DNA from 2 places in the Stenotrophomonas sp. LMG 10879 genome. Region 2 is predicted to be linked to the other one. Evidence: predicted binding sites of a transcription regulator. Region 2 holds the regulator's gene; the other holds the start of a gene.

Region 1 (6,977 bases), on a different contig from region 2:
TGGGGATCATATGAGTGATGGTCTGCTGAATATGCTTGCCGGCGGCCAGCCTCTTTCTGTCGTGCAGCAGCACAATCTGGAGCTTTATCTGGGGGCATATGCCCAGCAGAACGGCACGGATGCGGCGATTGCCCTCGTCAGTGGGGGTATTCGCGAGGCAAGCGAATTCCCTTACTCGGGACTTTCGCGTGATAAGCAGAAGTTCACTGATGAGAACTTTTCGTTCTTCGAAAAGAACATTTGGAGAGCTGATAGCGAAAACGAGGCAATCTTCAACAAGGCTGTCATCAGGTCCGGCTTGGAGGTATGGCGCTCTGAAGATCTCCTGCCAACGGTGATGAGGCAGCGGCGTGATTTTGCGCTGATGGATGCCTTGGTCGGTAGCCCTCTGGCGAGCGGAAGCTACCTGTTCGGCAGCCTTGTAGGGCTGAGCGACGATGATCGATATGCGCTCACCATGACTGCGGGGAACATCGCGCTGATTGCCGGGGCAACGGCTGCGGGAAAGACGGGTTTGCTGCCTGTGACGGGCCGCTTGGGAATTAACCCGGTTGGTGAGGGCGGCCAGAAGAGCAGCGCTTCGAGCAGAAGGCGCGTGGGGGAGTCTCCTAGAAGCGATAGTGTTTCCGTCTCCACCAATAGTGGAACAATCAAGGCCAGCGAAACGATCGGTCAGCCTGTAGAGGCTGTCATAAATGGTCGTAAAAGGATGCTTCGGGTCGATATCGAGCCGAATGGTAAGCTTCAGATCCAGTCAGGAGGCGGAAAGGACTCGTTCGTAGACTTCCGTCCGGATCTATCATTGCCCTTGGCTCCTCAGATAGACAAGGCGTTCAGGCGATTGCCAAAATCTGCAAGGGATCAGCTTGTCAGAAACGCTGAGAAGGGGCTAAGGCGCCTGCAAGAAACAGGAAATATGTGATGGGAACCAAATTTATTGTTGTTTTGAAGGGTGGCATGAAGTTGCCCGAGAGAAAGTTCTTGATTGACCAGGCATGGGGTGATTTTCCCGTGTCCTACTTTCAGGATGATGAGAGTCTTGATGAATGTAGTTTTCTTGATCTTAAAGTTAATAAGTGGGAAATTAATAGCGAGTGGAGTTTGGTGCAAGGGGACGCGCCTTGGATCAGGGTTGAAATATTGCGGGGCGCTCCTCTCGAGGAGTATTTAAAAGGTCAAGGGGTCTTTCCGCTGATAAAGGGGTCTGGTGAGCTGCTGCTTGTTTTTGAGTTGGATGATGGCGGTAACGATTTGGATGAAATTCTTCTGCTTCGGCTTGTGATGGTTTTTTGGGGTAGTGGAATAATATATCGATGGGATGATGGTTTTCATGCCCTCGATGAAGATGCCATTGCGTCTTTACCAGGGCTCGAAGTAGTTCGGAGTCGCTTGCATAGATGTGAGTAGCTGAATTCTGCTTGCCTGAGCGCTTTCCTGCCAGGTGGCAGTAAAGTGGGTTGAATGCAGTCGTGAGTGATCAATTGTTCGGGTTGTGGGCGGATCGGAATGATCCTGATTGGGTCGTATTTACATGTTTGGATTGGATCTATGGGCTGGTGTGTTCGTGCAGATGCTGAAGTGTCTGACGAAACGTTGTGGATTTTGGCCTGATGATGTTGACTGTAGTTTCCAGAATTTGAACAGCTTTTGCGCGGATGATCACTTCTGTAGCGTAGGGTTTTCATATGGAATTCTGTGCGAACCCGACGTGGTTATTGTCAGTGATGAAGATTTTTCCACATATTTGTCTATGGCGTTCTCCAGGTATGTTGAGGGGAATCCTGAATCTGCTGATCAAGTGCTTTCAATGATGTATGTCAAAGGGTGTGTCTGAATTGTTTGCCAGTGGAGGGTTCAAGTGTCCAGTAACGCGCTCAACCATCGCGGCCATGCTCGGCGTGCTTTCTGCAGTAACTTGACGTTGGCGACAACTATCGCCATAGCGAGTCTGGCACTCACTCCACATCCCGCGCTGGCTGCCGAATCCGGCTTCGAGGGCGTCGCCTGGGGCGCAACCCAGGCCCGGCTGAAAGAAGCACTGGGCGAGCGCTTGGCTACGCGAGCCTGCCCCGAGGAACAGCAGGAAGAGCCGGAACTGAAGCGATACGCGAGAGCCTGCGGCCCTTACATCGAGGATTACACCATCGACGGAATCTCCTTCGTGGCGTTCTTCGGTCTTCGCGGAATCGAGGGGCCGCTGAGCGCTATCTATCTCGCTCGCGCCGCGACGGTAACCAACGAGCAGATCAAGGCTGGTAAAGGTGCGGAGTTCAGGTACAACCGGGTCAAGAAGGTGCTGGCAGAACGGCATGGCCGGCCTGAAAGGGTGAGCGAGACGTCTGCGCGTCCGCGCGACAAGCCTGCGGTGCTGCTGACCGAATGGGTGAGTGGTGATACGACGATCACCCTCACTGAGACGATTGTCTCCGAGGCTCGCGGTCAGCAGTACTACCTCAGTGTCGTCTACGCGCCGAAAACCCAAGTGCCGGAAGCTCGCTGACCTTCTGCAGCCTTTCGAGCGATTATCAATGTGTCTTGTTTTTGGATGAAGAATCAGTGCAGATGAAGATCGAGCCCACTTTCGGTAGAGCCGGGGGGGGCGGAGCGAGAGTCTGTCTCGGTCGCCCACGAACCATGTGAAAAGAGTGCACTGGCGACTGTGGTTGGGGACCGGTTCTCTACCTATTGCCGGTTATGGAGGCTGGACGACGCTGCCGGCAGGGCGCCGAGACGATGGCATTGGCCGGCATTCCTGTTTTCATCATTGTGGTTCTTCTTTCGACGCATGCCTGTATGGGGCACGATCTGGTTCATCGTTCCGCCTTTGGCGATGACCACGTTCACCTTGATGGGTCTGCCATGGTTGGCGGCAGTCGGCTTCGTGGTCTGCCGCGTGCTTGCTGGAATCCTGGCGAATTCCCTGTATCTGTCTCATTGCCGGAGGATTGTTCGCAAGGTTATTGCTGGGCATGGAGGCGCGCACAGGCGGCACGCGGAACTGCAGAAGGCCGGTGGTGTCAGCTATACCGCTCTGGTGATCGCCTTGGCTGTAACGGCCTCACAGAACACCCTTATCAATCTGGCGGTTCGTTCGATGCCGAAGGAGACCCCCATGCAGTCTTCAGTGCATCTGCCAGCGAACCGGCCCGACCCGGATCTCGAATATGCGGAGAGGGAGGCGTACGAGGAGGAGCTGCGTGCGATCGCGATGACGGCGTGGCCGGCGGGTGTTCCAGCGGACGGCAACGTCTGCATTGTCGAGCTACGTCTGACGCCACCGGGTAAGGTGCTGGATGCCAATGTTCTGGAGCCTTGCACGTTGGACGAAGCACAGCGCGAGCAACTGCTGGTCGAAATCAGACGTGCCGATTTCACGGTCGAGGGAAAAATGCGGTTCTTTACCCGCCATACTGTTCTCGGCTTGCGTGGCTGATTCCCCACCACGGACCTGACTGGACCGTGGGAAGGGAAGGACGTCCTCAGGCGGGGATTCTGCTTGAACGCATTTATGTTGATACAACGTTGTTTCAATAAATGTGCTTAAAGTTTCCTCGGGTCGTGCCGCCACCGATATAGGGCCACGATCAAGGGAATTGAGATGCTCGCCTTACGCAACCTCCGTGTGGGATCCCGGCTTTCTGCCGGCTTCGGTCTGCTGTTGCTGTTCATCATGGCCATCGTCGGCCTGGTGTTGTACGGAAACCATCTGAAGTCCGCCCAGTTCGAGAAAGTGGTGGGCGTGAACATGGTCAAGATGCGGTTGTTGAACGACATGCTTGATACCAACAACGCGGTGCTGATGCATCGTCGCCTGATGGTGATCAAGCGCGGCGAGGAGTTCGACAAGGATTACCAGCGGGCGCAGGAACTGAGTCGCACCTACGACGGCATCTGGGACAAGTACGTCAAGATTCCCCGCGATGCCACCGGCGATACGCTGGTGGCGCAGATCGCGGCGGCACGCAAGGCTACCGACGTCTCCACCCAGCAACTGCACGAGCGGATGAAGGCGGGCGACTACGATGGTGCAGCCACCGAGCTGCTGGCCGAGCACGGTCTGGCCACGGCCTGGAACGGAGCGATCTCCAGCCTGCTGCGGCACCAGGAGGCCTTGACCGAACGCAGCCGTGAGGAATACCGCGCCACGGAAGCGTGGACGGGAACCCTGTCCATCGCCTTCGGTGTGCTCAGCCTGATCCTCGGTGCACTGGCTGCGTGGGCGATCACCCGCAGCCTGACCCGCCCCTTGGCGGGTGCGGTGAAGCTGGCCGATGGCATCGCCAACGGTCGCCTGGACAACGTCATCGATGCCTCGGGCAATGACGAGGTGACCCAGTTGCTGAAGTCCATGCAGCGCATGCAGGGGCAGTTGCAGGCGGTGATGGCGGCGCAGGGCGAGATGGCGCGGCAGCATGATGACGGCAGCCTGGGCTATCGCATGGACGAGAGCGCCTTCCCAGGCGACTACGGGCGGATGGTGCATGACACCAACGCACTGGTGGGTTCGCACGTGCAGGTACAGAACCGCCTGATCGAAGTGATGAAGCACTACGCACGCGGCGACCTGTCGGTGGACATGGATCGCCTGCCGGGCGAAAAAGCGGCGATCACCCAGGCCATGGACGAGACCAAGTCCAGCCTGTCGGCCATCAACGGCGAGATCCGCCGGCTGGCAACAGCTGCTGCCGCCGGTGACTTCAGCCTGCGTGGCGACGAAACTCGCTTCGAGCATGATTTCGGCGAGATGGTGACCGGCCTCAACCGGTTGATGCAGACCACCGATGGGAACCTGGTGCAGGTGTCTAGCCTGCTGCAGGCCATCTCGCGCGGCGATTTGACCGTACGCATGCAGGGCGATTTCCACGGTGTCTTCGCGCGCATGCGCGACGACTGCAATGCCACCGTCGAACAGCTGACCCAGATCGTCGGCCGCATCCAGGCCAGTGCATCCAGCATCAATCTGGCGGCGGGGGAAATCGCCTCGGGCAATACCGATCTGTCGCGGCGTACCGAGCAGCAGGCGGCCAATCTGGAAGAGACGGCAGCGTCGATGGAGGAACTGACCTCCACGGTGAAACAGAACGCCGAACACGCGCGCCAGGCCAACCAGTTGGCCATCGGTGCACATGGGGTGGCCTCGCAGGGCGGCGAGGTGGTCGGCCAGGTGGTGACCACCATGACGGCCATCGAAGCGTCGTCGAAGAAGATCGCCGAGATCATCAGTGTGATTGATGGCATCGCCTTCCAGACCAACATCCTGGCGCTCAACGCCGCGGTGGAAGCGGCGCGCGCGGGTGAGCAGGGCAGGGGCTTTGCCGTGGTGGCCAGCGAGGTGCGCACGCTGGCTCAGCGCTCGGCGGGTGCGGCCAAGGAGATCAAGGGCCTGATCGAAGAGTCGGTGGGCAAGGTATCCGACGGCTCGGCGCTGGTGCGTCAGGCGGGCACGACGATGGGCGAGATCGTCGCGTCGGTGCAGCGGGTGACCGACATCATGGCCGAGATCTCGGCGGCCTCGCAGGAGCAGAGCTCGGGTATCGAGCAGGTCAACCAGACCGTGATGCAGATGGACGAAACCACCCAGCAGAATGCTGCGCTGGTGGAAGAGGCCAGCGCGGCAGCACGTTCGATGGAGGAACAGGCCAACCTGCTGGCCGAGGCGGTGTCGGTGTTCCGCACCGGGGCTTCGGTGGCGGCGGCAGCGGTCCGGCCGATGTTGGCAGCGGTCGCTGCAAGCGTGCCGCCGGTGCGTCGCGTGACCGGCGTGCCGCCGCGCATCGCGCCGTCGCTCGCTGCCAACACGGGTGGGTGGGAAGAGTTCTAAGCCGGGTGGGAGACGGCGCCCATCGCGATGCTGGTCGCGATGGGCGCATTTTTGTTTCCTGAACCGATGGTGGCCGCTCAACCCCCGCAGACGCGGATTTCACCTGCAGTTGCCACCCGCAGGCAGACACTTGCGCCATACCGGAGCACAGGAGATGGCCATGAAGACCTCGACCCGATTGATGGTGCTGGGCACCCTGCTGACGGCGTCGTCCGTTGCTGGCGCACAGAATTACGGCCCGCGTGATGAAGGCCGCAAGTTCAACGATGGCAGCCGCGTGGTCTGCAAGAACGTGGAAGTGCAGCGCAATACCCGCGATCCCAACCGCATCACCGGCACCGCTACGGGCGCCGTGGTCGGTGGCCTGCTGGGCAACCAGGTAGGCGGCGGCAACGGCAAGAAACTGGCGACGGTTGCCGGTGCCGTAGCGGGCGGCGCGGCCGGCCGGCAGATCCAGGGCAACCACCAGCAGAAGACCGGCGACCGTGTGGTCGAGCGCCGTTGTGAGCGCGTCTACCGCTGATCCGTCCACGCGATAACCCCTTCCACACTGCTGTACCCCGAACGCCGGCCCTGTGCCGGCGTTCTTCGTTTCCGGTCCCGTTCCGTGAAGCAGGGCGCATGCCTATACTGCGCCGACCTCCAGGGATGAATCGCCAGTGAACGAGTCGAGTGCTGTAGACCGACGGGAACCGTCCGATGTTGCCGATGCAGTGCCTCGCACGACAGCCAGCTACTCCCGCGTGCGCGACCGCACCGACGAGCTGGAGCTGTTCATTTCCGGCCTGCTCGCCTTCGCACTGCTGGCCGTGCCGGGCTATCTGTTCGACGCGTGGGCGCGCAGCAGCCTGCATACCGAAGGGGTCTATTTCCAGGCGCTGTGGTTCGCCTTCAGCATCGGCGTGGGCATGTGCTACGTGCTGGCGGTGGCCTTGATCATCCACCTGGCGGTGCGCGGCTACTGGATCGGCCTGATCGGTCTGAAATCGCACTTCCCCAACGGCATCGACTGGGATCGACTGACGATGCTGGGGCCGTTCTCACGCGCGTTCCTGAAGCAACGCGACGGCGGGCTCGACGGCACCATCGAACGTGCGGACCGGCTTGCCACCATGCTGTTCTCGAGCACGCTGCTGTGCGTGCAGACCCTGGCCGG
Region 2 (6,977 bases):
GAACTGCTCGGCCACGAGGAAGTGCAGCATCTGCTGGCCAACCTGGCCAAGAGCGCGCCCAAGCTCGTCGAAGATCTGACGCCGAAGGCGCTGCCGCTGTCGGCGGTGGTGCGCGTGCTGCAGAACCTGCTGGTCGAGCGCATTCCGATCCGCCAGCTGCGCAAGATCGCCGAAGCCCTGGTCGAACATGCCCCGCACAGCCAGGACCCGGCCACGCTGACCGCCGCTGTGCGCACCGCGCTGGGCCGCTTCATCGTGCAGGAGATCGCCGGAATGTCGGCGGAGCTGCCGGTGTTCACCCTCAACCCGCAATTGGAACGTGTCTTGCAGGAGTCCACGCAGGGCAACGGCGCCGCGCTGGAACCCGGACTCGCTGAGCGACTGCACCAGAGCCTGGCCGAATGTGTCAGCAAGCAGGAAGCCCGCAACGAGCCCGCGGTGGTGCTGGTACCAGGCCCGGTGCGCGCCGCGCTGGCCCGCCTGGTCCGCCACAGCGTTCCGTCGCTGTCGGTCCTGGCTTACAGCGAGGTGCCGGAGGACAAGCGCCTGAAGCTGGTCGGAACGATCAGCTGACGCCGCCCTGCAAAGCGCCAGAAAACAGACACCACTTTCAAACACCCGCAACAGACAGATTCCAAGGGGAACCCGAACCGTGCAGACCACCGACCACCCGCGTTCTCCGACCGCCACTCCGCCGACTTCGTCCCGTGACCACAGCATGAAAATCAAACGATTCGTCGCCGCCGACATGCGCTCGGCCATGAACCTGGTGCGCAAGGAACATGGTCCTGACGCCGTGATCCTGTCCAACCGCCGGATCGAGGAAGGCATCGAGATCGTGGCAGCCGCCAACTACGATGAGAGCGCCGTGCAGCGCGCCCTGGAAGCGTCGCGTCGCGACGTGGCGCCGCCGCCCGCACCGAAGCCGCGTACCGCCGCCGACGCGGTGATCGCCGCGGTCACCCGCCGTCGCAGCAACACCCCGGCACCGGAGCCGGTGGCAGCCACCACTTCCGCCGTCGCCGCCCTCGCCCGCGCTGCCGTCGGCGCGACCGGCCGCACCCTCGACAGCGCCGACGAAATCGTGCCGACCCGTGGCAGCACCGGTTTCGCCGCTACGCTGGCGCGCGCCGCCGTCAATGAATCGACGCTGCCGGAACAGATCTTCGCCCCGTTTGCCGACGCCATCGTTGCGCCCTTGCCGGCCGCAGCTGCCGCGGTGAACCGCGCCCGCTTCCAGATCGATCCGCCGCTGGAAGACAGCGCGCAGCTGCCGGCAGTCTCGCCGCCGCCGCTGCCGGTTGCCAGCCAGGCCGCCGCAGCGCCCGAAGACGAAGCACCCCATGCGCCGGTTGCCGTGCAGCCGACGGAAGCTGCACCGGCACCGCTGCCGGCGCTGGCACCGGCACCTGCCCTCACCCTGGTCGCCGACGACGCCGAGATCCGCCACCTGCGCCAGGAAGTGGCCGGCATGCGCCAGGTGATCGAGCGCGAAATGAACCGCTTCACCGATGAGCGCCTGCGCGGCTGCCCGGTACGCGCCACCGCGCTGGACCTGATGGACGAGTACGGCTTCGACGCTGGCATCGCCCGCGACGTGGCCATGCAGATTCCGCTGGAAACCGAAGCGCATCGTGGCCGCGGCCTGATGCTGGGGCTGATCTCGCGCAAGCTGCCGATCGCCCCGGTCGACCCGATGGAGGAAGGCGGCGTGATCGCTCTGGTCGGCCCGACCGGTGCCGGCAAGACCACCACCATCGCCAAGCTGGCCTCGCGCTTCGCCGAAGCCCATGCCGCCCGCGACGTCGCCCTGGTCACCACCGATACGATGCGCATCGGCGCCCGTGAACAGCTGTACGGCTATGGCCGCCAGCTCGGCATCGCGGTGCACGAGGCCAACAGCGGCACCGATCTGGACCAGCTGCTGGAGCGCCTGAAGGACTACAAGCTGGTGCTGATCGACACCGCCGGCCTGGGCCCGCGCGACCGCGCACTGGCCGCCCAGCTGCAGTGGCTGCGCGCTGCCCGCCAGGTCCGCACCCTGCTGGTGCTGCCGGCCAACACCAGCTTCGGCGACATGGACGAGGTGGTGCGCCGCTTCGGCGCGGCCAACCTGCAGGGCCTGGTGCTGAGCAAGCTGGACGAGACCGGCCGCTTCGGCAACGCCCTGTCGGTGGCGGTGGACCACAAGCTGCCGATCACCTGGGTGACCGATGGCCAGGACGTCCCGGACGACCTGCACCGGGCCAGTGCAGCCAATCTTGTACTTCGCCTTGAAGATTTGCGCCGCGCGGCCGATATGCCCTGCAACCCGGAGTTGAACCATGCCGTCGCGTGAGTACGCCAAGCTGACCACCACCTTCCCGCTGACGGCGACCCGCAGCGAGCCGCTCGGCCCTGTGCGCACGATTGCCGTGACCGGCGGCAAGGGCGGCGTCGGCAAGACCAACGTGTCGGCCAACCTGGCCGTGGCGCTTGCCGGCATGGGCAAACGCACCCTGTTGCTGGATGCCGACCTCGGCCTGGCCAACATCGACGTGATCCTCGGCCTGAGCCCCACCAATACCCTGGCCGACCTGGTCGCTGGGCGTTGCAGCCTGGATGACGTGATCATCGAAGGCCCGAACGGCGTGCTGGTGGTGCCGGCCGCGTCCGGCCGCCGGCACATGGCCGAGCTGGCCCCGGCCGAGCATGTGGGCCTGGTCAACGTGTTCTCCGAACTGGAGCGCGAGCTGGACATCATGGTGGTGGACACCGCCGCCGGCATCACCGATGGCGTGCTGACCTTCTGCCAGGCCGCGCAGGACACCGTGGTGGTGGTCTGCGACGAACCGGCCTCGATCACCGACGCCTATGCCCTGATCAAGGTGCTGTCGCGCGAGCGTGGCGTGGACCGCATCCAGGTGGTGGCCAACATGGTGCGCGACCCCAACGAAGGCCGCGTGCTGTACGAGAAGCTGACCCGCGTCTGCGAGAAATTCCTCGCCGATGTCTCGCTGAACTACCTCGGCTGCGTGCCGCAGGACGACTGGCTGCGCCTGTCGGTGCAGCGCCAGCAGCCGGTGGTGAAGGCCTATCCGTCCAGCCCGTCGGCACTGGCGATCACCGAGATCGCCCGCCGCACCGCTCGCTGGCAGGCACCGACCGAGCCGCGCGGTGGCGTCGAGTTCTTCCTCGAACGCATCATCAAGCAGCGTGGGGTGGCCGCATGAAAGGCGCCGCCCAGTACAGAGAGGTCCAGCGCACGGCGGCCAATGAAGTAATCGCCCAGCACTCGGACCTGGTGCGGCGCATCGCCCACCACCTGGCCGCACGCCTGCCGGCCAGCGTTGAAGTGGACGACCTGATCCAGGCCGGCATGATGGGCCTGATCGAAGCGTCGCGCAGCTACGACGCCGACCAGGGTGCCTCGTTCGAGACCTACGCCTCGATCCGCATCCGCGGTTCGATGATCGATGAGATCCGTCGTGGCGACTGGGTGCCGCGTTCGGTGCACCGCCGTGCCCGCGACGCCGCTGCCACCATCCGCCGCCTGGAGCAGAGCACCGGCCGCGCCGCCAGCGCCACCGAAGTGGCCGCCGCGATGGAGATGCCGTTGCCCGAGTACCTGCGCCTGATGGAAGACGCCTCGCGCGGGCAGGTGCTGAGCCTGGAATCACGCATCGAAGACCAGGGCGAGCTGGACACCGTCGCCCAGGGCGGCCCGACCCCGCAGCAGGTGCTGGAACGCGGCGAGTTCGGCCGCGAGCTGGGCAATGCCATCGGCCACCTGCCCGAGCGCGAACAGCTGGTGCTGTCGCTCTACTACGAGCAGGAACTGAACCTGAAAGAGATCGGCGCAGTGCTCGGCGTGAGCGAGTCGCGGGTCTGCCAGATCCACGGCCAGGCGGTTCTGCGCCTGCGTGGCCGACTGAAGATTTTCGAGGCGGCCGACGCCGGCCTCGAGAGCTGATCAACAAAGGAACTCTGCTTTGAACAAGAACATGCGCATCCTGATCGTCGACGATTTCTCGACCATGCGTCGTATCGTCAAGAACCTGCTGGGCGATCTGGGCTTCACCAATACCGCCGAAGCCGAGGACGGGCATGCCGCGCTGTCGTTGCTGCAGAGCCAGCCGTTCGACTTCGTGGTGACCGACTGGAACATGCCGGTGATGACCGGCATCGAACTGCTGAAGGCGATCCGTGCCGATGCCAAGCTGAAGACCCTGCCGGTGCTGATGGTGACCGCCGAAGCCAAGCGCGAGCAGATCATCGAAGCGGCGCAGAACGGCGTGAACGGATACATCATCAAGCCGTTCACCGCACAGACGCTGGAAGAGAAGCTCGGCAAGATCTTCGAACGCCTGGCGGCCAGCGCTTGATGGACACCACGGTCGACAAGAGCGCCCTCGCCCTGCGCCTGCAGGAAGCCCTGGATGCATTGGAATCCGGCGACGAGGCGGCCTGGCGCCAGCGCATCGACGGCCTGGTGGCGCTGCGCACCCAGCCGATGATGAGCGGCCTTTCGCGGCTGGCCCGCGAACTGGGCCAGGCACTGGGCGAACTGCCGACCGTGCCCGATGAAGCCGGCGAGCTGGACGACGCCTGCGCGCGCCTGGACCACGTGGTGGCGATGACCGAACAGGCCACCCACCGCACCCTGGACCTGGCCGAAGAGTGCCGCAACCTGACCGAACAGCTGCGCGCCGATGGCCTGCAGCCGGGCCAGGACGTGCAGCTGGACCGCATCCGCCACAACCTCACCGAGATCGCCCTGACCCAGAGCTACCAGGACCTGACCGGACAGATCATCCGCCGCGTGGTGGGCATCGTCCGCCGCGTGCACGAAGGCTTCGGCGCGCTCGGCCTGCCGCCGGAACAGCATCGCACCGACCCGGAACTGGCCGGGCCGGCACTGAAAGGGCTGGACCGCCATGCGGTCTCGCAGAACGACGCCGACGACCTGTTGTCGGATCTGGGGCTGTAACCATGGGCGCGGTAGCCGACGACATCACTGCCGATTTCATCATCGAGGCCCAGGAAATCCTGGATCGCCTCGGCGAACAGCTGGTGTCGCTGGAACAGGCACCGCAGGACAATGAACAGCTCAACGCGGTGTTCCGTGGCTACCACACGCTGAAAGGCGGCGCAGGTTTCCTCGGCATCACCGCGATGGTCGAACTGTGCCACGCCGCCGAAGAGGCGCTGGGCGCCGCGCGTGCCGGCCAGGCCGTACTGCAGGCACATCACTTCGATGCCGCCCAGCAATCACTGGACTACCTGCAGTCGATGCTTGACGCGGTGTCCTCGGGTACCGAGCCCGGCTTTGCCCCGCCCGAACTGGTCGCCCAGTTCGACGTGCATGGCGGTGGCGCGGTTGCGCCCTCGGCCGCCACGCCGGGTGCCGGCGGTGGTGACCTGATCACCGACGACGAGTTCGAAGCCCTGCTCGACCAGCTGCACGGCGGCAAGGCGCCAGCACCCGTGGCGGCGGCGAAGAAGGCCGACGACATGATCAGCGAAGACGAGTTCGAGGCGCTGCTCGACCAGCTGCATGGCGGTGCCGCCCCGGGCAGCAACGCCATCGCCGCGATTGCTGCCGCACCGGCACCACGACCGGCGCCCGCGCCGGCCGCACCCGCTGCCAAGCCGGCGCCCAACAAGCCCGTCGCCGAAGCCGAACACACCGTGCGCGTGGATACCAAGCGCCTGGACGCCATCGTCAACCTGATCGGCGAACTGGTGCTGTCACGAAACCGGTTGAAGACGCTGCGCACACGCCTGCGCGATGAAGAGCTGGACCGTGCCGTGTCGACGCTGGATATCGCCACCGCGCGCCTGCAGTCGGCAGTGATGCGCACCCGCATGCAGCCGGTCGGCAAGGTGTTCTCGCGCTTCCCGAAGGTGGCGCGCGACGTTGCGCGTTCGCTGAAGAAGGAAGTGGACCTGGAACTGATCGGCGCGGAGACCGAGCTCGACCGCAACCTGGTCGAAGCGCTGGCCGACCCGCTGGTGCACCTGGTCCGCAACGCCATCGACCATGGCGTGGAAATGCCTGATCTGCGCGAAGCGCAGGGCAAGCCGCGGATGGGCCACGTGCGCCTGTCGGCGCAGCAGGAAGGCGACTACGTCAGCATCGAAGTGCAGGACGACGGTGCCGGCATCGATCCGGAAAAGCTGCGCGCCAAGGCACGCGAAAAGGGCCTGATCGATCCGGAAGCCGCCGCCCGCCTGAGCAGCGAGGAATGCCTGCACCTGGTGTTCCTGCCGGGCTTCTCGACCAAGCAGCAGGTCACCGACATTTCCGGCCGCGGCGTCGGCATGGACGTGGTGCAGTCGCGCATCCGCGAGCTGAGCGGGCAGATTCAGATCCAGTCGGAACTGGGCCGCGGCAGCCGCTTCATGATCCGTGTGCCGTTGACCCTGGCGATCCTGCCGACCCTGCTGGTGCAGGCCGGCGAAGACGTCTACGCCCTGCCACTGGCCCGCGTGATGGAAGTGCTGCATGCACCGCGCACCTCGCTGGGCTGGTTCGATGGCCGCGCCGTGCTGGACCGTCGCTCGCACACGCTGGCGCTGGTCGACCTGCGGCAATGGCTGGATGTGACGCCGGCCGCCTCGCCGCTGCTGACCATCGTCGTGCTGCAGGCCGGTGAAGCGCGCTTCGGGCTGGTGGTGGACCAGGTGCGCGGGCGCGAGGAAGTGGTCATCAAGCCGCTGCCGAAAGCCCTGCGCGGCCTGCGCGGTTATGCCGGTGCAACCTTGATCGGCGATGGTCGCATGGCACTGATCCTGGACGTGGACGGACTGCGCAGCCCACACGACTGACCCGATTCCTGAACGCGACACGCAAGAGCGCCGGGCCAGCCCGGCGACACAGGAAACTGTGAACTCCGTTACACCAGATTCTCCCGGTGTCTCAAGTCCCATTCATACAAGCCGATACCGGACCCATGGATAGACTCAGCCTCATTGGACTTTTCCTCGCCCTGGCC

What was found. Region 2 encodes FliA, which starts transcription of late flagellar genes. Its sites were predicted from a motif close to TAAAGTTTNNCNNNCNNNGGCCGATAA; they were not measured.
Region 1: the regulator FliA is predicted to act here: its motif matches at 3,542-3,568, upstream of CR919_RS17400 (methyl-accepting chemotaxis protein).

Annotation. Positions count from the first base shown of each region.
Region 1 covers NZ_PEJT01000012.1:96,609-103,585, forward strand. Annotated here, with positions in the region: gene CR919_RS21290 (hypothetical protein) at 11-922, shown strand; gene CR919_RS17385 (hypothetical protein) at 922-1,407, shown strand; gene CR919_RS17390 (hypothetical protein) at 1,859-2,500, shown strand; gene CR919_RS17395 (hypothetical protein) at 2,786-3,433, shown strand; gene CR919_RS17400 (methyl-accepting chemotaxis protein) at 3,599-5,821, shown strand; gene CR919_RS17405 (glycine zipper 2TM domain-containing protein) at 5,976-6,344, shown strand; gene CR919_RS17410 (hypothetical protein) at 6,535-6,977, shown strand, end outside.
Region 2 covers NZ_PEJT01000001.1:173,443-180,419, reverse strand. Annotated here, with positions in the region: gene flhA (flagellar biosynthesis protein FlhA) at 1-573, shown strand, start outside; gene flhF (flagellar biosynthesis protein FlhF) at 719-2,338, shown strand; gene CR919_RS00710 (P-loop NTPase) at 2,325-3,212, shown strand; gene CR919_RS00705 (RNA polymerase sigma factor FliA) at 3,209-3,952, shown strand; gene cheY (chemotaxis response regulator CheY) at 3,972-4,364, shown strand; gene CR919_RS00695 (protein phosphatase CheZ) at 4,364-4,969, shown strand; gene CR919_RS00690 (chemotaxis protein CheA) at 4,972-6,810, shown strand; gene CR919_RS00685 (flagellar motor protein) at 6,936-6,977, shown strand, end outside.